2 regions of the Pseudomonas sp. Marseille-QA0332 genome follow, and region 2 is predicted to be linked to the other one. Evidence: predicted binding sites of a transcription regulator. Region 2 holds the regulator's gene; the other holds the start of a gene.
What was found. Region 2 encodes sigma-54, which starts transcription at its own class of promoters, with help from an activator protein. Its sites were predicted from a motif close to ANTGGCATNNANNTTGCTNT; they were not measured.

Region 1 (11,936 bases), 1.3 Mb from region 2:
GGCGATGCCGTTCAGGGCCGAGGCGTAGACGACCTTGAAGTCCAGCTGTTCGTCGGTGGCGCCGAGGTTGTCGAACAGGTCGAAGATCTGGTCCAGCACCCAGTCGGGACGCGCGCCCGGGCGGTCGACCTTGTTGATGACCACGATCGGCTTGAGGCCGGCTTCGAAGGCCTTCTTGGTCACGAAGCGGGTCTGAGGCATCGGGCCGTCCTGGGCATCGACCAGCAGCAGCACGGAGTCGACCATCGACATCACACGCTCCACCTCGCCACCGAAGTCGGCGTGGCCGGGGGTGTCGACGATGTTGATGTGATAGCCATTCCAGTTGATGGCGGTATTTTTCGCCAGGATGGTGATGCCGCGCTCTTTTTCCTGGTCGTTGGAGTCCATCACGCGCTCGTCGTTGAGCTCGTTGCGCTCCAGGGTGCCGGACTGGCGCAGCAGCTTGTCGACGAGGGTGGTCTTGCCATGGTCGACGTGGGCGATGATGGCGATGTTACGCAGATTTTCGATCACAGGTGTATCTCGATCAGAGGATTCGGTTGCCGCCAGTCTAGGCGGCCAATATGAATGAATGGTGCTCAGCGGGCCCGTGGGTCGGGAGGGCGATGGCGGATGCTGCCGCCATTGAGCCCCGGAACCTTATGCCGGACGATAAACACGCACATTGGCATGTCCCTCACTGAGCAGATGATGCGCATGCAGGCGGCTCATGACGCCCTTGTCGCAATAAAGCAGGTACTGGCGGTTGGCATCGAGCTGCTTGAAGCGGCTGTTGATCGCGTAGAACGGCAACGCCTGCACTTCGACGCCCTCGAGCACCAGCGGCTCGTCTTCCTGGGCATCGGGATGGCGGATGTCGATCACGATCTGCCCTGGCAGGGCCTCGGCGACTTCCTCGATCTCCACGTCCTTGCCCAGTTCGTCGATGACATTGTCGATCGAGATGAAGCGGGCGCGCTCCAGGGCGCGCTCGAGCACGGCCATGTCGAACTGCTCTTCCTCGCGGGCGACCCGGTGCGGCTTGGCGCAGGTGGTCGGGTTCACCGAGATCACGCCGCAGTATTCAGGCATGTGCTTGGCGAATTCGGCGGTGCCGATCTGGTAGGCGGTATCGATGATGTCCTGCTTGTGGCTGGCCAGCAACGGACGCAGCACCAGCTTGTCGGTAGCCTGATCGATCACGGCGAGGTTCGGCAGGGTCTGGCTGGATACCTGGGAGATGGCCTCGCCGGTGACCAGCGCGTCGATTTCCAGGCGATCGGCCAGGCGCGCCGAGGCGCGCAGCATCATGCGCTTGAGCGTGACACCCATGTAGCTGTTGTCGACCTTGCCGAGGATCTCGCCGATCACCTCCTCGAAGGGCACGCTGATGAACAGCACGCGCTGGCTGCTGCCGAATTTCTTCCACAGGTAGTGGGCCACTTCCATCACGCCCAGCTCGTGGGCTCGGCCGCCGAGGTTGAAGAAGCAGAAGTGCGTCATCAGCCCGCGGCGCATCATCTGGTAGGCCGCGACGGTGGAATCGAAGCCGCCGGACATCAGCACCAGGGTCTGCTCGAGGGCGCCCAGCGGATAACCGCCGATGCCTGGATGGCGGGTATGCACCACATACAGGCGTTGGTCACGGATTTCCAGGCGCACTTCGACCTCGGGATGTTTCAGGTCGATGCCGGCGGCACCGCACTGCTGACGCAGCTGGCTACCGACATAACGGTCGACGTCCATCGAGGTGAAACCATGATGGCCACCGCGCTTGCAGCGAACGGCGAAGCGCTTGCCGGCCAGCAGGTGGCCGAAGTGCTCCCGGCACTTGGCGACGATATCGTCGAAGTCGCCCAGCGGGTATTCCTCGACCTGCAGGAAGTGCGCGATGCCGGGCATGCAGGTCATGCGCTCGATCATTTCGCGCTGAACCTTTTCATCCTCGACGCAGGTGTTCACCTCGAGATTGTCCCAGACACCCTCGACCGCGAGCTGCGGATCGAGATCCTTGAGCACGGTACGAATGTTCTTGCCGAGCTGGCGGATAAAGCGCTTGCGCACCGGCCGGCTCTTGATCGTGATTTCTGGAAAGACTTTGACGATGAGTTTCATGAAAACAGCGCGCGCATGCCTGCCGAAAATGGGGGGCGCGAATTATAGCGGAAATTGCTCAAGCTTTGAGCAACTTTTGTACAGACGGCAGGCATGGCACTTTTTTGGTGCGCATGTTGCCTTGAATGCATCCAAAGGGTGCATCCAGTCGGCCGTTTTGCACCGAGATGCCGTGCGCAAGCACGTACATGGCGCAACCTGGCCATTTTCGGGCACTGGCATGCAATTTGCTCCCTTGTGAGGCAGGTAAGCTTGGCCGACTATGCGCGCCCAGCGGCAACCTTTTTCCAGGGTAGCGGCCCACCGTGCCCTAGACCATCCGGAGGACAACATGTCGAAGTCGGTTCAACTCATCAAGGATCATGACGTCAAGTGGATTGATCTGCGTTTCACGGACACCAAAGGCAAGCAGCAACACGTCACCATGCCAGCTCGCGATGCACTGGAAGACGACTTCTTCGAAGCTGGCAAAATGTTCGACGGTTCCTCCATCGAAGGCTGGAAGGGCATCGAAGCTTCCGACATGATCCTGCTGCCGGATGACAGTACCGCCGTGCTGGACCCGTTCACCGAAGAACCGACCCTGATCCTCGTCTGCGACGTGATCGAGCCTTCCACCATGCAGGGCTACGACCGCGATCCGCGCGCCATCGCCCGTCGCGCCGAGGAATACCTGAAGTCCACCGGCATCGGCGACACCGTCTTCGTCGGCCCGGAGCCGGAGTTCTTCATCTTCGACGAAGTGAAGTTCAAGTCCGACATTTCCGGCGCCATGTTCAAGATCTACTCCGAGCAGGGCTCCTGGATGACCGACCAGGCCGTCGAAGGTGGCAACAAGGGCCACCGTCCGGGCGTCAAGGGCGGCTACTTCCCCCTGCCGCCGGTCGACCACGATCATGAAATCCGCACTGCCATGTGCAATGCCCTGGAAGAGATGGGCCAGGTCGTCGAAGTGCACCACCACGAGGTAGCGACTGCCGGCCAGAACGAGATCGGCGTCAAGTTCAACACCCTCGTGGCCAAGGCTGACGAAGTACAGACTCTCAAGTACTGCGTACACAACGTCGCCGATGCCTATGGCCGCACCGCGACCTTCATGCCCAAGCCACTGTATGGCGACAACGGCTCGGGCATGCACGTGCACATGTCCATCTCCAAGGAAGGCAAGAACACCTTCGCTGGCGAAGGCTACGCCGGCCTGTCCGATACCGCCCTGTACTTCATCGGCGGCATCATCAAGCATGGCAAGGCCCTGAACGGCTTCACCAACCCGTCCACCAACTCCTACAAGCGCCTGGTGCCAGGCTTCGAAGCCCCGGTCATGCTGGCCTACTCGGCACGCAACCGTTCGGCCTCGATCCGCATCCCGTACGTGTCCAGCCCGAAAGCCCGCCGCATCGAAGCCCGCTTCCCGGATCCGGCCGCCAACCCGTACCTGTGCTTCGCCGCCCTGCTGATGGCCGGCCTGGATGGCATCCAGAACAAGATTCACCCTGGCGATGCCGCCGACAAGAACCTGTACGACCTGCCACCGGAAGAGGCCAAGGAAATCCCGCAGGTCTGTGGCAGCCTGAAGGAAGCCCTGGAAGAACTGGACAAGGGCCGTGCATTCCTGACCAAGGGCGGCGTGTTCTCCGACGACTTCATCGATGCCTACATCGAGCTGAAGTCCGAGGAAGAGATCAAGGTCCGCACCTTCGTCCACCCGTTGGAGTACGACCTGTACTACAGCGTCTGATGTAGGCGACGCCAGGCGTTCGATGCATCCGCGAGCGGCCTCCATTGGAGGCCGTTCTTGCTTTTCGGACAAGCATACGGGAAAGCGCCGACTGGTATGGCCTGATCCACGGAGCAGACTCGGAACTTCTGACCTGGAGTTTCCATCATGCGCCCGACCTTTCCTGCCTGCTCGCTTGTTCTTTTCGCCCTGGCTGGCTGCGCCACTACCGCACCTGCCGACCCAACCATCACGCCCCTGCTTGATACCATCGAGCGACGCCTGGAACTGGCCGATATCGTTGCATTGCACAAATGGGACCTTGGCCAGCCGGTCCAGGCCAGCGAACGGGAGCGCCAGGTCATCGCCGCGGTTCGCCTGGCAGCAGCCGACCATGACCTGGCGCCTGATCGGGCAGAAGACTTTTTCGTCGACCAGATGGAAGCCAGCAAGCTGGTGCAGTACACCTTGCTGTCGCGCTGGCATGCCCTGGGTGAAGCGCCGGCCCTCGAGCGGCAGGACCTGGGCCAGGTCTTGCGCCCGCGACTGGACCGATTGCAGCACCAACTGCTTGACGAGCTTGCCCGCTTCGACCAGCAGAGCTGGCCGCAATGCCAGGAGCGACTGGCCGCTGCCTTGGCAGAGCGTTCGGACGACATGCTCAGGCAGGTTGCGCTGGCCCGTGCCACTGGACGACTTTGCCAAGCTCACTTGGCCGAAAATGCTCCAAAATAGTGCATTCTCCGACTACTTCCATGGCTAGAAAATTCATTACGGGGCGTCTTGTCATGCCGTCAGGGCCTTCGACACCGGGACATGCCCGAATAGAGGTCTTTTCCTAAAAACCTCGCTTCGTTTCGGAGCCTTGGTTTGGTTCTTGCATTTTTCCAGCATCAGCGGATTGTCGGCGCGTTCGCCTACGGTCCATACCGAGGCATCCATGTGCCAAAAGAGGTCAACGACGCCCCATGACCATCAGCGATGCACTGCACCGTCTCTTGCTGGACAACCTGACCACCGCGACCCTCCTGCTCGACGGCGCCTTGCGCCTGGAGTACATGAACCCGGCCGCGGAAATGCTGCTGGCCGTCAGCGGCCAACGCAGCCATGGCCAGTTCATCAGCGAGCTGTTCACCGAGTCGGCCGAGGCACTCAACTCGCTGCGCCAGGCCGTCGAGCAGGCGCACCCTTTCACCAAGCGCGAGGCCCAGCTGACATCGTTGACGGGGCAGACCCTCACCGTGGACTACGCCGTCACGCCAATCCTGAACCAGGGCCAGACGTTGCTGCTGATCGAGGTTCATCCGCGCGACCGGCTGCTGCGCATCACCAAGGAAGAAGCCCAGCTCTCCAAGCAGGAAACCACCAAGATGCTGGTCCGTGGCCTGGCCCACGAGATCAAGAACCCCCTGGGTGGTATCCGCGGGGCCGCGCAGTTGCTGGCCCGAGAGCTGCCCAGCGCCGAACTGCGCGACTACACCAACGTGATCATCGAAGAGGCGGACCGCCTGCGCAATCTGGTCGACCGCATGCTCGGCTCGAACAAGCTGCCTTCCCTGGCGCTGACCAACATTCATGAAGTGCTCGAGCGTGTCTGCAGCCTCGTGGAAGCGGAAAGCCAGGGCGGCATCACCTTGGCCCGCGACTACGACCCGAGCCTGCCGGATGTCCTCATCGATCGCGAGCAGATGATCCAGGCCGTGCTCAACATCGTGCGCAACGCCATGCAGGCCATCGGCGGCCAGAACGAATTGCGCCTGGGGCGCATCACCTTGCGCAGCCGGGCCATGCGGCAGTTCACCATCGGTCACACGCGGCACCGCCTGGTGGCTCGTGTCGAGATCATCGACAACGGCCCTGGCATTGCCCCGGAACTGCAGGACACCCTCTTCTATCCCATGGTCAGCGGACGCCCGGACGGCACCGGGCTGGGCCTGGCCATCACCCAGAACATCATCAGCCAGCACCAGGGTCTGATCGAATGCGAGAGCCATCCCGGGCATACCACCTTCTCGATCTTCCTGCCCCTGGAACAAGGAGCCACAGCCTCATGAGCCGAAGTGAAACCGTCTGGATCGTCGACGACGACCGCTCGATCCGCTGGGTCCTGGAAAAAGCCCTGCAACAGGAAGGCATGACCACCCAGAGCTTCGACAGCGCCGACGGGGTCATGGGCCGCCTGGCCAGACAGCAACCGGACGTGATCATTTCCGATATCCGCATGCCTGGCACCAGTGGCCTGGACCTGCTGGCCCAGATCCGTGAGCAGCATCCCCGCCTGCCGGTCATCATCATGACCGCCCATTCCGACCTTGACAGCGCCGTGGCGTCCTACCAGGGCGGGGCGTTCGAGTACCTGCCCAAGCCGTTCGACGTCGACGAAGCCGTCTCGCTGGTCAAGCGCGCCAACCAGCATGCCCAGGAACAGCAAGGTCTCGCCGCGCCACCCAGCCTAGCCCGCACCCCGGAAATCATCGGCGAGGCGCCGGCAATGCAGGAAGTGTTCCGGGCCATCGGCCGACTCAGTCATTCCAACATCACCGTGCTGATCAACGGCGAGTCCGGTACCGGCAAGGAGCTGGTCGCCCATGCCCTGCACCGACACAGCCCGAGGGCTGCCTCTCCGTTCATCGCCCTGAACATGGCAGCCATTCCCAAGGACCTGATGGAGTCCGAGCTGTTCGGGCACGAAAAAGGCGCCTTCACCGGCGCGGCCAACCTGCGCCGCGGACGTTTCGAGCAAGCCGACGGCGGGACGCTGTTCCTCGACGAAATCGGCGACATGCCCGCCGATACCCAGACGCGACTGTTGCGGGTCCTGGCCGACGGCGAGTTCTATCGGGTCGGCGGGCATGTACCGGTGAAGGTCGATGTGCGTATCATCGCGGCCACTCACCAGAACCTGGAAACCCTGGTCCAGGCCGGCAAGTTCCGCGAGGACCTGTTCCATCGCCTGAACGTGATCCGTATCCATATCCCGCGCTTGGCCGACCGGCGTGAAGACATCCCTACCCTGGCTCGTCACTTCCTCGGGCGCGCCGCCCAGGAACTGGCGGTCGAGCCCAAGCTGCTCAAGCCGGAAACCGAGGCGTTCATGCGCAACCTGCCCTGGCCAGGCAACGTCCGTCAGCTGGAAAACACCTGCCGCTGGATCACGGTCATGGCCTCTGGCCGCGAAGTGCTGATCGGCGACCTGCCACCGGAGCTATTGAACCTGCCGCAGGACACCGCACCGGTGACCAATTGGGAGCAAGCCTTGCGCCAGTGGGCCGACCAGGCGCTTGCGCGTGGCCAGTCCAACCTGCTGGACAGCGCCGTGCCCAGCTTCGAGCGCATCATGATCGAGACCGCCCTGAAGCACACCGCCGGCCGCCGCCGCGATGCCGCCGTGCTGCTGGGCTGGGGCCGCAATACCTTGACACGCAAGATCAAGGAACTGGGCATGAAGGTCGATGGCACGGACGAAGACGACGGCGAGTAACATTGAGCCGTCGGGATCGAGGTGGATCCGAGCGATTGTTTCGCGTCGCGCGCTGCAAACACCCACCGATGGCGCTGGAAGCACACCTCGCGTGTAACGGCCGCTGTGCCGCGACAGGGCACGAGCGGTCCCAGGATCCGCAGACTAGAAAGCCAATTGCTCCCGTGCGGGCCGTGTCGGCGAGAGGTCTGGCAGACCCTGGGGCCGCGTTGCGGGCCATCGCGGCCGGTCCGGCGGCCACCGCTCTAGCGGGTGTGATTCCAGCCACATTGCACCGATCCTGTGCCTGCTGCACTGCCAGAAGGCAATATTTCCCCTGGCCCTCCCCTGCGACAACCCGCAAACCCTGATTACAGGGCCATTGCGAAACTGGCACGGCACCTGCATTAAGTCAGGTATCTCCAGTTTCGGGGACCCTGGTACAGGCAGGCCAGGATATCCCCTCTTTTATTCGTGCAGCCTCACCTGCACCCGCCAGCGCCCCGCCTCCTCTGCAAGGCTCCATTCGCCCTGCAGAGGACGCGCGGCGACCACCGTCAACAGCATGCCATGGTCGCTCTCGCGCAGTTGCCAGCCAACCGGCTTGCCTTGCATGCGCAACTGTCCACGGCGCGCCTTGCCTTGGGCTTCGAACACCAGCGCCAAGGTGCCATCCACCGTTTCGCCATGCAGCTTCGGCGCCTCGTTGAACCACAGGTCCAAGCCACTCTCGACGACCTCGACACGCTCCAGCAGTCGTGGCTCGGGCGCGGTCAGGCGGCCAATCATCAAGCCCACCAGCATGCCGAACAGGGCCAGGGAGAGCAGCACCCGTGGCCAGGCTTTAGAACGCGGGTCCGGTTCAGGGGTAGAATGCGCGTCATCTTCATGCCTGGAGCCGTGCATGTTTCATGTCATCCTTTTTCAACCAGAAATCCCGCCCAACACCGGCAACATCATCCGGCTCTGTGCCAACAGCGGCTGCGACCTGCACCTGATCGAGCCGCTCGGCTTCGAGCTGGACGACAAGCGCTTGCGCCGCGCCGGGCTGGACTACCATGAGTATGCCACGCTCAAGCGTCACGAGAGCCTGGCCGCCTGCCTGGAAAGCCTCGGCCAGCCACGCCTGTTCGCCTTCACCACCAAAGCCTCGCATCCGTACCATGAAGTCGCCTTCCAGCCAGGCGATGCCTTGTTGTTCGGCCCGGAAAGCCGTGGGCTGCCCACCGAGATCCTCGACAACCTGCCCGCGCAGCAGCGTCTACGCCTGCCGATGCAGCCAGGATGCAGAAGCCTGAACCTGTCCAACACCGTGGCCGTGACGGTCTACGAGGCCTGGCGCCAACAAGGCTTTGCCTGAACCTGCCGCAAGCACCGGGTCCCTGTCCGACGGCCATGAAAAAAGCGCCCCGCAAGGCGCTTTTCTGCCCAGCACGCGGCGTCACGTCACTGCAGCGACGGTGCCTCGCCAGCTTCCTGCATGCGCTGCATTTCCTGGGCATACAGGGCGTCGAAGTTGACCGGCGAAAGCATCAACGCCGGGAACGAGCCACGGGTGACCAGGCTGTCGAGGGTCTCGCGTGCGTACGGGAACAAGATGTTCGGGCAGAACGCACCCAGGGTGTGGCTCATCGAGGCCGCGTCAAGGTTCTTGATCAGGAAGATGCCGGCCTGCTGGACTTCGGCGATGAAGGCCACTTCCTCGCCGTTCTTGACGGTAACCGAAAGGGTCAGCACCACTTCGTGGAAGTCGCCCTCGAGCGTCTTCTGCTTGGTGTTGAGGTCCAGCGAAACACTCGGTTCCCATTGCTGGCGGAAGATCGCCGGGCTTTTCGGTGCCTCGAACGAAAGGTCGCGCACATAGATGCGCTGCATCGAGAATTGCGGGGAGTTGTCTTCGGCTGCGCCGTTGTTCTGTTGGTCGGTCATGGCAGATCCTTTCTGATGTTTGGGGCGAACGTGCGTCAGGCCTGGAGCAAGCCGTCAAGCTTGCCGGCCCGCTCGAGGGCAAAGAGGTCATCGCAACCGCCGACATGGGTGTCGCCTATCCAGATCTGCGGAACCGAGGTGCGGCCTGCCTTCTGGCTCATCTCGGCGCGCAGCTGCGGCTTGCCGTCGACCCGGATTTCCTCGAAGGCGACGCCTTTGCTGTTGAGCAGCTGCTTGGCGCGGATGCAATAGGGGCAATAGTCGCTGGAATAGACGATGACGGGTTTCATATCACTTCACCAATGGCAGGTTGTCGGCTTTCCAGCTGGATACACCGCCACTGAGCTTGGCTGCGGTGAAGCCGGACTTGAGCAGCTCGCGGCAGAGCGTACCGGAATGCTGGCCCATGCTGTCGACCAGGATCAAGGTCTTGGACTTGTGTTTCTCCAGCTCGGGCATGCGCTTGGCCAACTTGTCCTGCGGGATGTTGAGCGCGCCGACGATATGGCCGGTGGCGTACTCCTTGGCCGGGCGGATGTCGATGACCACGCCCTTGTCGGCGTTGACCAGCGCGGTCAGCTGGCCGTTGCTCAGGCTCTGACCGCCGCGACGGATTTCATTGACCAACAGCAGGATCAGCAGAACGAAGAAGATCGCCACCAGAATGAAGTGGTTTGTCGCGAATTGAATCAGGTTAGCAACCATCGGGGTGTTCCAGGCGATTGAAAATGCCGGCCAGTATACACTTCGCCCCAGATGGGCCAAAGTCCGAAGGACAGGTCGGGCTCTCGACGACCGGCAGTTTGTCGGTACCTGCCCGAATGCAGGAGGAATATTCGTCAACCTTGGCGAATTTGCCCTAAAATGCGTGTCTTTATCATCTTTGACAAGCGCGAGTGGGATCGATGACGAGCACGCCCAAACCCCTGGTCCTGATCATCCTGGATGGATTCGGCCACAGCGAAAGCCCTGAATACAACGCCATCCACGCGGCCAGCACGCCGGTCTACGATCGCCTGCGCGCAACCCGGCCGCATGGCCTGATTTCCGGCTCCGGCATGGATGTCGGGTTGCCGGACGGCCAGATGGGCAACTCGGAAGTCGGGCACATGAACCTTGGCGCAGGGCGCGTGGTGTACCAGGACTTCACGCGAGTGACCAAGGCCATCCGCGATGGCGATTTCTTCGACAACCCGGTGCTCACCGAAGCGGTGGACAAGGCCGTGGCAGCTGGCAAGGCGGTCCACGTGCTCGGGCTGCTGTCCGACGGTGGCGTGCATAGCCATCAGGACCATCTGGTGGCGATGGTCGAGCTGGCTGCGCGCCGCGGCGCCGAAAAGATCTACCTGCATGCCTTCCTCGATGGCCGCGATACCGCACCCCGCAGTGCCAAGGCTTCCATCGAGCTGCTCGACGACACCTTCGCGCGCCTGGGCAAGGGCCGTATCGCCAGCCTGATCGGCCGCTATTTCGCCATGGACCGCGACAACCGCTGGGAGCGTGTCAGCGCAGGCTACGACCTGATCGTCGACAGCGTGGCCGAATACAGCGCCGACAGCGCTCTCGCCGGCCTCGAAGCGGCTTATGCGCGCGACGAGAGCGACGAGTTCGTCAAGGCCACGCGCATCGGCGAGGCGGCCAAGGTCGAGGACGGCGACGCCGTGGTGTTCATGAACTTCCGCGCCGACCGTGCCCGCGAGCTGTCACGCGTGTTCGTCGAGCCCGACTTCGCCGAGTTCCCGCGTGCGCGGATGCCCAAGCTCGCCGCCTTCATCGGCCTGACCCAGTATTCGGCCAAGATCCCGGCGCCAGCGGCGTTCGCTCCGGCGAGTCTGGACAACGTCCTGGGCGAGTACCTGGCCAAGCATGGCAAGACCCAGCTGCGGATCGCCGAGACCGAGAAGTACGCCCATGTCACCTTCTTCTTCTCGGGTGGTCGCGAGGAACCGTTCGAAGGCGAGGAGCGCATCCTGATCCCATCGCCGAAGGTCGCCACCTATGACCTGCAGCCGGAGATGAATGCCCCGCAGGTGACCGACCGTATCGTCGAGGCCATCGAGCAGCAGCGCTTCGACGTGATCGTGGTCAACTACGCCAACGGCGACATGGTTGGCCACACGGGCGTGTTCGAAGCGGCAGTCAAGGCGGTCGAGGCGCTCGACACCTGCGTGGGCCGCATCGTCGAGGCGCTCGAGAAAGTCGGTGGCGAGGCGCTGATCACTGCCGACCACGGCAATGTCGAGCAGATGGAAGATGAGTGCACCGGACAGGCGCATACGGCGCACACCACCGAGCCGGTACCGTTCATCTACGTCGGCAAGCGCAACCTCAAGGTTCGCGAGGGTGGCGTGCTGGCCGACGTGGCACCGACCATGCTCAAGCTGCTGGGGCTGGAAAAGCCCGCGGAGATGACCGGGAGCTCGATCCTGGTCGATGCCTGATCAGCCTCGCGGGGGCGTCGCGCCCCCATCGCGGCCGGTCGATGCGGAACGGGCATACCGGCCAGCGCACTGATTCGTCTCTGGTCTTCGCATTGGCGACCGCAGGCGTGCCGCTGATACAGCGAAGCGTTTTTTTTGCGCGCCATGGCGGGCATACTAGGCCGAACTCCATCCCCGGTATGCCCAGTCCATGCTTCGCGCCCTGATCCCTCTCGCCCTGACCTGCCTGCTGAGCCCGGCGTTCGCCGACGAGCGCGCGCAGACCCAGCAACAGCTGGAAGCCACGCGTCAG
Region 2 (11,936 bases):
GGATCCGGCCCTTGGATAGCGCGATGGTCAACATGGAACGTCTGTCCTTAAGCAGCTATGGCCGGTCGGGCCCTGCCCGACCGCTTGGGGTTACGGCTGGCGCCTCCATGCGCCGGTCAGGGACTGGCGCCGTGCGACGGGCGCTGCGCAACTTTCGTACGAAACCTAGCCCGGAACGCGTCGGATCTTGGCACCGAGCATCTGCAACTTTTCCTCGATGCATTCATAGCCACGGTCGATGTGGTAGATGCGATCGATCAGGGTATCACCCTCGGCGACCAATGCCGACAGCACCAGGCTGGCCGAAGCACGCAGGTCGGTCGCCATCACCGGAGCGCCCTTGAGCGCCTTGACGCCGGTAACGATGGCGGTATTGCCTTCGACTTGGATCTGCGCGCCCATGCGGTGCATTTCGTACACGTGCATGAAGCGGTTCTCGAAGATGGTCTCGATCACCGCGCCGGTGCCTTCGGCAATGGCATTGAGCGAAATGAACTGCGCCTGCATGTCGGTGGGGAACGCAGGATACGGCGCGGTCCGCAAGTTGACCGCCTTCGGGCGCCGGCCATGCATGTCCAGCGAGATCCAGTCGTCACCGGCGGTCACGTCGGCGCCGGCTTCCTTGAGTTTTTCCAGGACCGCCTCGAGGATCGTCGGATCGGTGTCCTTGACCTTGACCCGGCCACCGGTGACGGCCGCGGCGACCAGGTAGGTACCGGTCTCGATACGGTCGGGCATGACCCGGTAGGTCGCCGAGTGCAGACGCTCGACCCCGTCGATCACGATGGTATCGGTGCCGGCACCCTGGATCCGCGCGCCCATGGCGATCAGGAAGTTGGCCAAGTCGACCACTTCTGGTTCGCGGGCGGCGTTCTGCAGCACGCTGCGGCCCTTGGCCAGGGCTGCGGCCATCATGATGTTCTCGGTACCGGTCACGCTGACGGTATCGAAGAAGAAATGCGCGCCACGCAGACCGCCTTCAGGCGCCTGGGCCTTGATGTAGCCGCCTTCGACCTCGATCTTCGCGCCCATGGCCTCCAATCCGCGAATGTGCAAATCGACCGGTCGCGAGCCGATGGCGCAACCACCTGGCAAGGCGACCTCGGCCTTGCCGAAGCGGGCGACCATCGGCCCCAGCACCAGGATCGAGGCACGCATGGTCTTGACCAGCTCATAGGGCGCGACCAGGGTCTTGATGGTGCGCGGATCGATCTCGACCGACAGCTTCTCGTCGATCACCGGCTCGATGCCCATGCGGCCGAACAGCTCGATCATGGTGGTGATGTCGTGCAGGTGCGGCAGGTTGCCGACCGTGACCGGACCGTCGGCCAGCAGGGTCGCGGAAAGAATCGGCAGGGCGGCGTTCTTCGCCCCGGAGATGCGGATTTCGCCGTCGAGGCGCGCGCCGCCAGTGATAATCAGTTTGTCCATAGGAGTCTCGCCGCCAGTTGGCTCAGGTGCGCTCAGCCCAGGCTGCGCTGCTGAAAAATTTCATGGTTACCGCATGGATGCTGCCGTTGGCGATCCACGGATTCAGGTGCGCATAGATCGCCTGCTGGCGCTTGACCGGGCTCTGGCCGGCCAGTTCGTCGCTGATCACGTTCAACTGGAAGTTGCAGCCTTCGCCCTCAACTTCGACCCGGGTTCCCGGCAGTTTTTCTTCAAGGAAGCTCTTAACTTCTACGGCCTGCATGCTCAACCTCAATCGGCGCCCTGTGCGCGCGGGTCGGCCATCATACAAAAAAGCCCCTCGCCTGCGAACCCCATGCAGAGGCTCGCTGACCGAGGGGCTGCCCTGGCTGGCAAGCATCAGCTGGCCAGCACCTGCGTCAGGTCATAGACCTCGGCGATTTCCCGCATGTCGTGCGGCATGCCCTGCAGCGTGCAGGCCTTGCCTGCCGCCTGCGCGTCGCGCATGAACCCCAGTAGCAGTGCCAGGCCGACACTGGTGGAATGCTCGACCGCCGAGCAATCCAGCACCAGGCGCGGCTCCCGACAGGCAGCGATCAGCGCCTGGCCGGCCTTGCGCAGCCGCGGCCCACTACGGTAGTCCAGCACTCCGGTCAGACGCAGCACGCCCGGTTCGACCATGCTTACGCCGGTTTCGCTCATTGCACGGCCTTGTCGGGCGATTGCTCGGCGGCCTGCTTGGCCTTGGCCACTTCGCCGGCCCAGCTGTCGATGGTCTTGTCCAGGTCGTTGCCGTTGCGCTGCATGGCATCGGCGAACTGATCGCGGAACAGCTTGCCGATGTTGATGCCATTGACGATGACATTGCGCACCTTCCACTCGCCGCCGATCTTCTCCAACGTGTAGGAAACCGGATAGACGGCGCCGTTGTTGCCCGTCACCTTCATGCCGACGCTGGTCCGCTGGCCGCTTTCATCCTTGGCCGGATCGACCTTGATGCCCTGGTTGTCGTACTCGAGCAGGGCATTGCCATAGAACTGCATCAGGCTGCGCTTGAAGTTTTCCTGAAAGCGCTGCATCTGCTGCGCGCTGGCCTTGCGCGAATACTTGACGGTCATGATGCTCTTGGAGATGCCGTCGGCATCGACCACTGGTCCGAGAATCTGGTTGAGCGAGTTGTAGAACGCTTCGCGGTCGTTGCGGTAGGTTTCTCGGTTGGCCTGCAAGTCCGCCAGCAGCTTGTCGGTGGTGCCCTGGATCACCTCGTGGGCCGACTGCCCGGGAGCTGCGCTCGCCAGCATCGGTAGGGCCGCCAGCAGCACCAGCAGGCCACGTCGCAATATAGAGATCATGAAAACTCCTTATTTAGCTTCTTTGCCAACGGAATTGAGCAAAAACTTGCCGATCAGGTCCTCGAGCACCAGCGACGACTGGGTGTCATGGATGGTCCCACCGTCCTTGAGCACGCTGTCCTCGCCACCGACGCTGATGCCGATGTACTTCTCGCCCAGTAGCCCGGCGGTCAGGATCGATGCGGTGGAGTCGGTCGGCAGGTTGTCGACGTTGCGATCCAGCTGCAGCGTTACCCGACCGGTGAACGAATCACGGTCCAGGTCGATGGCGGTGACCTTGCCGATGGTCACGCCCGCCATGGTCACCTTGGCTCTGACAGTCAATCCGGCGATATTGTCGAAGTAGGCATAAACTTTGTAGGTTTCGCTGCTCGGGCTGGCGGACAGGCCGCTGACGCGCAGGGCCAGCAGCAGCAGCGCCAGGATACCGGCCAGAAGGAACAGGCCGACACCGATTTCCAGGGTGCGGTTTTGCATCAGAAATCTCCAAACATCAAGGCGGTCAGAATGAAGTCCAGTCCCAGGACTGCCAGGGAGGCATAGACCACGGTCCTGGTAGTGGCACGGCTGATCCCTTCGGAAGTGGGTTCGCAGTCATAGCCCTGGAACACGGCGATCCAGGTCACCACGAAGGCGAACACCAGGCTTTTCACCAGACCGTTGAGAACATCGTCGGTAAAGGAAACACTGTTCTGCATGTTGGACCAGAAGGAGCCCTCGTAGACTCCCAGCCAATCCACCGCGACCCAGGAGCCGCCCCAGATGCCGACGACACTGAAGATCAGCGCCAGCAGCGGCAGCGAGATGAAGCCGGCCCACAGCCGCGGGGCGACGATGTACTTGAGCGGGTCGACACCGATCATCTCCAGGCTCGACAGCTGCTCGGTGGATTTCATGTTGCCGATCTCGGCGGTCAGCGCCGACCCCGCGCGCCCGGCGAACAGCAGCGCGGTGACCACCGGCCCCAGCTCGCGCAGCAGGGTCAGGGCGATCATCTGGCCGACGGCCTGCTCCGAGCCGTACTTGGTCAGGATGCTGTAGCCCTGCAGCGACAGCACCATGCCGATGAACAGGCCGGACACGACGATGATCGCCAGCGACAGCACGCCGACCGAATAGAGCTGACGCACCAGCAGCTGGAAGCCGCCGCCGATGCCGCCGCGGCCGATCAGGGCATGCCCCAGGAACAGGCACGAGCGCCCCAGCACCGCGACGATATCGATGGCCGAGCGGCCGAACAGACGAATACGTTCGAGCAAGGATCTTCTACGCATCAACGCGCCCCCAGCAAGTCGGCGCGGTAGTCGGGCGCAGGAAAATGGAATGGCACGGGGCCGTCGGGGTCGCCCTTCATGAACTGGCGGATACGTGGATTGTCCGAACCCATCAGCTCCTGCGGCGTACCCTGGCCCAGCACCTGGCCGTCGCCGACCACATAGATGTAGTCGGCGATGCTGGCGGTTTCGGCCAGGTCATGCGAGACCACGATGCTGGTGATGCCCAGGGCGTCGTTGAGCAGGCGGATCAGCCGCACCAGCACGCCCATGGCGATCGGATCCTGGCCGACGAAAGGCTCGTCATACATGAGGATCTGCGGGTCCAGGGCGATCGCCCGAGCCAGCGCCACGCGCCGCTTCATGCCGCCGGAGAGCTCGTCCGGCATCAGTTCGATGGCGCCGCGCAGGCCCACGGCCTGCAGTTTCATGAGCACGATGTCACGGATCATCTCGTCGCACAGCTCGGTATGCACGCGCAGCGGGAAGGCGACATTCTCGAAGACATCGAGGTCGGTGAACAGTGCCCCGCTCTGGAACAGCACGCCCATCTGCTTGCGCGCATCGAACAGGTCGCCACGCGACAACGACGGCAGGTTCTGCCCGCCGACCCAGACTTCGCCACTGGCAGGCCGCAACTGCGCGCCCATCAGGCGCAGCAGCGTGGTCTTGCCGCACCCGGACGGCCCCATGATGCCAGTGACCTTGCCGCGTGGGATCCTGATGTCGACATCGTTGAAAATGCTGCGCGAACCGCGCTTGAAGGTGACGCCCTTCAACTCGACCGCGTACTCGCTATCCACACTCATCTAGACTCCTTGCGATACGACTCGTCAGTTGGACGTCCGCCTTCATCATGAAGGCACACCCCTGGAACGGGCCGAACAGCGGCGAACTATAGCATCGCGGGCAGTCCCGCCCAAGCTGCGAGCGGTCTGCCCCGGCCTGGCGAAGCCGTTCGGGACAATCATCAGGTGAGGCTTTCGCGCTTACCCGTTATAATCGACACCTTTAGACCAGACATGCCTCAATCGACATGAGCCAACCCAGCGAGCTGATACAATCCGCCCGGCGTACCTTGCGTCTCGAACTCCAGGCCATGAAGGACCTCCTGGCACGCCTGGACGACAGTTTCGTCCAGGCCTGCGAGCTGATCCTGGCCAGCAAGGGCCGGGTCGTGGTGCTGGGCATGGGCAAGTCGGGACACATCGGCAACAAGATCGCCGCGACCCTCGCCAGCACGGGCACGCCGGCCTTCTTCGTGCACCCGGCCGAGGCCAGCCATGGCGACATGGGCATGATCACCCGCGACGACGTCATCCTCGCGCTGTCGAACTCCGGCAGCACGGCCGAGATCGTTACCCTCCTGCCGCTGATCAAGCGCCTGGGCATCCGCATGCTCAGCCTCACCGGCAACCCCGTTTCGCCGTTGGCCCAGGCCGCCGACGTCAACATCGACGTGAGCGTCGCCAAGGAAGCGTGCCCGCTCAACCTGGCGCCCACCTCCTCGACCACCACTGCCCTGGCGCTGGGCGACGCCCTGGCCATCGCCCTGCTGGAAGCTCGCGGCTTCACAGCCGAGGACTTCGCCTTCTCGCACCCGGGCGGCGCGCTGGGCCGACGCCTGCTGCTCAAGGTCGAGAACGTGATGCACGGCGGCGACGAGCTGCCCCAGGTAGCGCGTGGCACCCTGCTCAAGCACGCACTGCTTGAAATGTCCCGTAAAGGTCTGGGCATGACCGTGGTACTCGAGGCCGACGGGCGCCTGGCTGGCATCTTCACCGACGGCGACCTGCGGCGCAGCCTGGATCGCAACATCGATGTCCACCAGACCTTGATCGACCATGTCATGACCGCGCATGGCAAGACCGCGCGCCCCGACATGCTCGCAGCCGAGGCACTGAAGATCATGGAGGATCACAAGATCAACGCACTGGCCGTGGTCGATGCCCAGGACCGCCCGATCGGCGCCCTGAACATGCACGACCTGCTGCGCGCGGGCGTGCTTTGATGCATGCCAGTCCTGAGCAATCTGGCGTGCGCCGGTGTCGCACGTCTATGCTGCGCGTCCGCGGTGGCCTGGACGCGGTCAACGCCCATTACCTGTAGAGCTTGATATGTTCAGCAAGAAAGCCCGCAACATCGTCATCCTCGGCGCGATCGCCGCGCTGCTGGTCGCGATCGGCTACTGGAACGTCAGTCCGGAAAGCTTCCTCGACAAGCCCCTGGCACAAGTCGACGAAAGCGCCATCGACTACTATGCGATCAACGCGCACAGTATCCAGTACCTTCCCGACGGCAAGGTGCAGTACGAAATGACCGCCGACAAGGTCGAACACCTGAAGGCCAGCGAGGTGACCCTGCTGACCGCGCCCGACCTGCACATGTACCGCGGCACGCCCTACCCCTGGCATGTACAGAGCGAGCGGGCCGAGGTCAACCCGGACGGCACCGAGGTCGAGCTGATCGACAAGGTGCGCGTGGCGCGCACCGACGAAAGACAGCGTGAAACCATCATTACCACTGCTCGCATGACCGTGTTCCCGCAGAAGCAATATGCGCAGACCGAGCAAGCCGTTAGAATCGACGGCGCCGGTGGCACCACTACGGGCAAGGGCATGAAAGCCTATTTGAAAGACGGCAGGATGGACCTGCTGTCCAACGTAAGAGGACAGTATGAGGCTCGTTAAAACCCTCCCCCTTTTGCTCAGCCTGAGCGCAGCACTGGGAAGCGCGAGCGCCTGGGCCTTGCCGACCGATCGTGACCAGCCTATCCGGATCCAGGCCGACAATGCCCATCTCGACGATAAGAAGGGCGTGGCTACCTACACCGGCGACGTGATCATCACCCAGGGCTCGATGGTGATCAAAGGCAACACCGTCACCCTCACCCGCGCCGAGTCGGGCGACATCGACACCGTGACCTCGGTGGGCAACCTGGCCTACTTCGAGCAGCAGCAGAGCACGGCCAAGCCGGACAAGATGCAGGGCTGGGCGGTCACCATCCAGTACCAGGCGCTCAAGGACCTGGTGGTGCTGACCGACCGTGCCAAGGTGACCAACGACGGCAACAGCACCGAAGGCGAGAAGATCGTCTACAACACCAAGTCGCAAGTGGCGACCGCCGGCCGTGGCGGCAACGTCACCACCCCGCGCCAGCGTATCGACATGGTGATCCAGCCGAAGAAGAAGGCCGAGTAAATGGCGACCCTCAAAGCCCAGCACCTGGCCAAGAGCTACAAGGGGCGGCAAGTCGTGCGCGACGTCAGCCTGTCCATCGACAGTGGCCAGATCGTCGGCCTGCTCGGCCCGAACGGCGCCGGCAAGACCACCTGCTTCTACATGATCGTCGGCCTGGTCCAGGCCGACCAGGGCCGCGTGCTCATCGACAGCCTGGACGTCAGTCGCCAGCCAATGCATGGTCGGGCCCGCGCCGGCATCGGCTACCTGCCGCAGGAAGCCTCGATCTTCCGCAAGCTCTCGGTGGCCGACAACATCATGGCGATCCTGGAAACCCGCAAGGACCTGGATCGCGAAGGGCGACGCAAGGAACTCGAGTCGCTGCTGCAGGAGTTCCACATCAGCCATATTCGCGACAACCTGGGCATGAGCCTCTCCGGTGGCGAGCGTCGCCGCGTGGAAATCGCCAGGGCCCTGGCCACGGCGCCGAAATTCATCCTGCTCGACGAACCCTTCGCGGGGGTCGACCCGATTTCCGTCGGCGATATCAAGCAGATCATCCATCACCTCAAGGCCAAGGGCATCGGTGTGCTGATCACCGACCACAACGTCCGCGAAACGCTGGATATCTGCGAGACGGCCTATATCGTCAACGACGGCAAGCTGATTGCCGAAGGTGATGCCGAAACAATCCTCGCCAACGAGCTGGTGAAGGAGGTCTATCTGGGCCACGAGTTCCGGCTCTGACGTCATGGGCGCCGAGGGCCGACGCGAGCTGTCGCGCCCCGTTGCGGCATGCTCGTCGCGCAGGCACTTTTCGTGCAAGCCCTAGGCAAACGAAGCGATTTCAGGCATATGGTTTGCCTGATTCAAGCGCTCCGGCGCTTCGTGTATGTGTAGTGGATGGCGCATGTGCGCCGGCGAACAAGGTATTAAGCCCCAGCCATGAAACCATCGCTCGTCCTAAAAATGGGCCAGCAACTGACGATGACCCCGCAGTTGCAACAGGCCATCCGTCTGCTCCAGCTTTCCACCCTGGATCTCCAGCAGGAAATCCAGGAAGCGCTGGAGTCCAATCCGATGCTCGAACGCCAGGAAGACGGCGACGACTTCGACAACAGCGACCCGATGGCCGACAACGTCGAGAACAAGCCGGTCGCCGAAACCCAGGACAACGGCAACCAGGAGGCGACGCTCGGCGCCGATAGCCTGGATGAAGGCGACTGGAGCGAGCGCATCCCCAACGAGCTGCCGGTCGACACGGCCTGGGAGGACATCTACCAGACCAGCGCCAGCAGCCTGCCGGCTGGCGACGATGACGAGTGGGACTTCACCACCCGCACGACTGCCGGCGAGAGCCTGCAAAGCCATCTGCTGTGGCAGCTGAACCTGGCACCGATGTCCGATACCGATCGGCTGATCGCCGTCACGCTGATCGACTGCATCAACGACAAGGGTTACCTGGAGGAATCGATCGAGGAGATCTGCGCCTCCTTCGATCCCGAGTTCGATATCGAACTCGACGAGGTAGAGGCCGTCCTGCACCGCATCCAGCAGTTCGAACCTGCCGGTGTGGCGGCGCGCGACCTTGGCGAATGCCTGCTGCTGCAGCTCCGCCAGCTGCCGGCCGGCACGCCCTGGCTGAACGAAGCCCAACGCCTGGTCACCGACTACATCGACTTGCTGGGCGCGCGCGACTACAGCCAGCTGATGCGCCGGATGAAGCTCAAGGAAGACGAGCTGCGCCAGGTCATCGAACTGGTGCAAAGCCTCAACCCGCGCCCCGGCTCGCAGATCGAGAGCAGCGAGCCCGAGTACGTGGTGCCGGACGTGATCGTGCGCAAGCACAACGACCGCTGGCTGGTGGAGCTCAACCAGGAAGCCGTGCCGCGCCTGCGCGTCAACCCGCAGTACGCCGGTTTCGTGCGCCGCGCCGATACCAGCGCCGACAATACTTTCATGCGCAATCAGTTGCAGGAGGCGCGCTGGTTCATCAAGAGCCTGCAAAGCCGCAACGAGACGCTGATGAAGGTCGCCACGCAGATCGTCGAGCACCAGCGCGGCTTCCTCGACCATGGCGACGAGGCGATGAAACCGCTGGTCCTGCACGATATCGCCGAAGCGGTGGGCATGCACGAGTCGACCATTTCTCGGGTCACCACCCAGAAATACATGCACACCCCGCGCGGCATCTATGAATTGAAATACTTTTTCTCCAGTCACGTGAGCACCTCCGAGGGCGGCGAATGCTCGTCCACGGCAATTCGCGCGATCATCAAGAAACTGGTCGCCGCGGAAAATCAGAAAAAGCCATTGAGCGACAGCAAGATCGCTGGTTTACTGGAGGCACAAGGCATCCAGGTCGCCCGTCGCACCGTCGCCAAATATCGCGAGTCGCTCGGCATCGCACCGTCGAGTGAACGCAAGCGACTGATGTAGCCCTCGGATGTATCACAGCGTTCCAGTGGCAGGTGCAATACCTGCCTCTTCATTGCACGGGCAACAAAGGAGAAGCTGTATGCAAGTCAACATCAGTGGACACCATGTCGAAGTCACCCCGTCGCTGCGCGACTATCTGGACCAGAAGCTCAAGCGCCTGGAGGGTCATTTCGACAAGATCACCAACGTGCAGGTCATCCTGAAGGTCGAGAAGCTGCAGCAGAAGGTCGAGGCGACCCTGCAGATTCCTGGTGGCGAAGTGGTAGCCAATGCCGAGGACGCAGACATGTACGCAGCGATCGATGCCCTTGCCGACAAGCTCGACCGTCAATTGAAAAAACACAAGGAAAAACAGCAGAACCTGCTGCAAGGCGCAGCAGCCCGCTGACCCCATCCATGATCCGACTTGAAACCATCCTGACCCCCGGCCGTTCCCTGGTGAACGTGCCGGGCGGCAGCAAGAAGCGCGTGCTCCAGGAAACCGCCACCCTGATCGCCAGGGAAGTGCCGGAACTGGAAATGGAAGACGTCTTCGAGAAACTGGTCGCCCGCGAGAAGCTGGGCTCCACCGGTTTCGGCAATGGCATAGCCATTCCCCACTGCCGACTTGCCGGTTGCACGGCACCGGTCAGCGCACTGTTGCACCTCGATGCGGCCATCGACTATGACGCCATCGATGGCGAACCGGTGGACCTGCTGTTCGTCCTGCTGGTACCGGAGGCGGCCACCGATGCGCACCTGGAACTGCTGCGCCAGATCGCCAGCATGCTTGACCGGGAAGACGTGCGCCGCAGGCTGCGGGATGCCGACAGCAACGAAGCCTTGTACCAGGTTGTCCTGGACGTACAGAACGGCGGCTGAACATGCGTCTGATCGTCGTCAGCGGCCGATCCGGCTCCGGCAAGAGCACCGCCCTGGATGTCCTGGAAGACCACGGCTTCTATTGCATCGACAATCTGCCAGCGGGCCTGCTGCCCCAGCTGGCGGAAAACGCCCTGCTCAATACGGAGTTGCTGCAACCGAAGGTGGCGGTATCGATCGATGCCCGCAACCTACCCAGCCATCTGTCGCGTTTTCCCGAGCTGCTCGAAGATGCCCGGGCCCGGCATATCCAATGCGATGTGCTGTACCTGGACGCTGACGAAGATACCTTGCTCAAGCGCTTTTCCGAGACCCGTCGGCGCCACCCGCTGACCAACGCCAATCGCTCGCTGGCCGAAGCCATTCGCGTGGAAAGCGAGCTGCTCGGGCCGATCGCCGACCTGGCCGACCTGAAGATCGACACCACCAATCTCAACCTCTACCAACTGCGCGACTCGATCAAGCTGCGCCTGCTCAACCAGCCCGAGCCAGGCACGGCGTTCCTGGTCGAGTCGTTCGGTTTCAAGCGCGGCATGCCGGTCGATGCCGACGTCGTCTTCGACGTACGCTGCCTGCCCAACCCGTACTGGAAACCGGAACTGCGCGAGCACTCCGGCCTGGAGCAACCGGTCATCGATTACCTGGCCGCCCAGCCTGACGTCGAGGAAATGTTCCAGGACATCTCCAGTTACCTGCTCAAGTGGTTGCCGCGCTTCGCCGCCAGCAACCGGGCCTATGTCACCATCGCTATCGGCTGCACGGGCGGTCATCATCGGTCGGTATATCTGACCGAGCGCCTCGGCCTGCTGCTGCAGCAGTCTCTGAAAAACGTCCAGGTCCGCCATCGCGACCTTTAGCCACAGGATCCGCCCGAACATGCCCGCTCGTGATATCACCATCATCAACAAGTTGGGGCTGCACGCTCGCGCGGCTGCCAAGTTCGTCGGCGTGGCCGGACGCTTTCCCTGCCAGGTGAAGGTCGGTCGTGCCGCCGACCGCCTGGTGGATGGCAAGAGCATCATGGCGGTCATGATGCTGGCCGCTGGCAAGGGCACCCAGATTCATGTGCATACCGAGGGCGAGCAGGAAGACGAAGCGCTGCAGGCACTGGTCGAACTGATCGACAACCGCTTCGACGAAGGCGAGTAGCCGGGCCTGGCCAGCCACCCTCGGTAGCGTCAGGACATCGCCGTGTCCATCACCATCATCAGGCAGAAGCCGCAGCATAGACCCAGGCTCGCCAGCCGATGATGCCCATTGCTGCGCGCCTCGGGAATGATCTCCTGGGTGACGACCAGCAGCATGGCCCCAGCCGCGCAGGCCAGGCCGAGCGGCAAAAGCAGTTCGGCGACGTTCACCAGCCAGGCGCAGATGACCGCGGCCAGCGGCTCCACCAAGCCGGAGGCCGCTCCGATCAGGA

Region 1: a site for sigma-54 is predicted at 2,312-2,331, ahead of glnA (glutamate--ammonia ligase). Genes of this name have one in related genera too.

Annotation. Positions count from the first base shown of each region.
Region 1 covers NZ_CM143106.1:3,066,137-3,078,072, forward strand. The annotation lists gene typA (translational GTPase TypA) at 1-516, opposite strand, end outside; gene thiI (tRNA uracil 4-sulfurtransferase ThiI) at 643-2,097, opposite strand; gene glnA (glutamate--ammonia ligase) at 2,429-3,835, shown strand; gene ACY8GK_RS14240 (chorismate mutase) at 3,983-4,549, shown strand; gene glnL (nitrogen regulation protein NR(II)) at 4,783-5,868, shown strand; gene ntrC (nitrogen regulation protein NR(I)) at 5,865-7,295, shown strand; gene ACY8GK_RS14255 (hypothetical protein) at 7,743-8,180, opposite strand; gene trmL (tRNA (uridine(34)/cytosine(34)/5-carboxymethylaminomethyluridine(34)-2'-O)-methyltransferase TrmL) at 8,179-8,634, shown strand; gene secB (protein-export chaperone SecB) at 8,721-9,203, opposite strand; gene grxC (glutaredoxin 3) at 9,239-9,493, opposite strand; gene ACY8GK_RS14275 (rhodanese-like domain-containing protein) at 9,495-9,908, opposite strand; gene gpmI (2,3-bisphosphoglycerate-independent phosphoglycerate mutase) at 10,109-11,644, shown strand; gene ACY8GK_RS14285 (murein hydrolase activator EnvC family protein) at 11,835-11,936, shown strand, end outside.
Region 2 covers NZ_CM143106.1:4,339,854-4,351,789, reverse strand. The annotation lists gene hisG (ATP phosphoribosyltransferase) at 1-34, opposite strand, end outside; gene murA (UDP-N-acetylglucosamine 1-carboxyvinyltransferase) at 166-1,431, opposite strand; gene ACY8GK_RS20085 (BolA family protein) at 1,454-1,693, opposite strand; gene ACY8GK_RS20080 (STAS domain-containing protein) at 1,810-2,112, opposite strand; gene ACY8GK_RS20075 (MlaC/ttg2D family ABC transporter substrate-binding protein) at 2,109-2,762, opposite strand; gene mlaD (outer membrane lipid asymmetry maintenance protein MlaD) at 2,772-3,239, opposite strand; gene mlaE (lipid asymmetry maintenance ABC transporter permease subunit MlaE) at 3,239-4,036, opposite strand; gene ACY8GK_RS20060 (ATP-binding cassette domain-containing protein) at 4,036-4,845, opposite strand; gene ACY8GK_RS20055 (KpsF/GutQ family sugar-phosphate isomerase) at 5,073-6,047, shown strand; gene lptC (LPS export ABC transporter periplasmic protein LptC) at 6,154-6,726, shown strand; gene lptA (lipopolysaccharide transport periplasmic protein LptA) at 6,713-7,237, shown strand; gene lptB (LPS export ABC transporter ATP-binding protein) at 7,238-7,963, shown strand; gene ACY8GK_RS20035 (RNA polymerase factor sigma-54) at 8,162-9,655, shown strand; gene hpf (ribosome hibernation-promoting factor, HPF/YfiA family) at 9,735-10,043, shown strand; gene ptsN (PTS IIA-like nitrogen regulatory protein PtsN) at 10,052-10,516, shown strand; gene rapZ (RNase adapter RapZ) at 10,519-11,373, shown strand; gene ACY8GK_RS20015 (HPr family phosphocarrier protein) at 11,393-11,665, shown strand; gene ACY8GK_RS20010 (ZIP family metal transporter) at 11,695-11,936, opposite strand, start outside.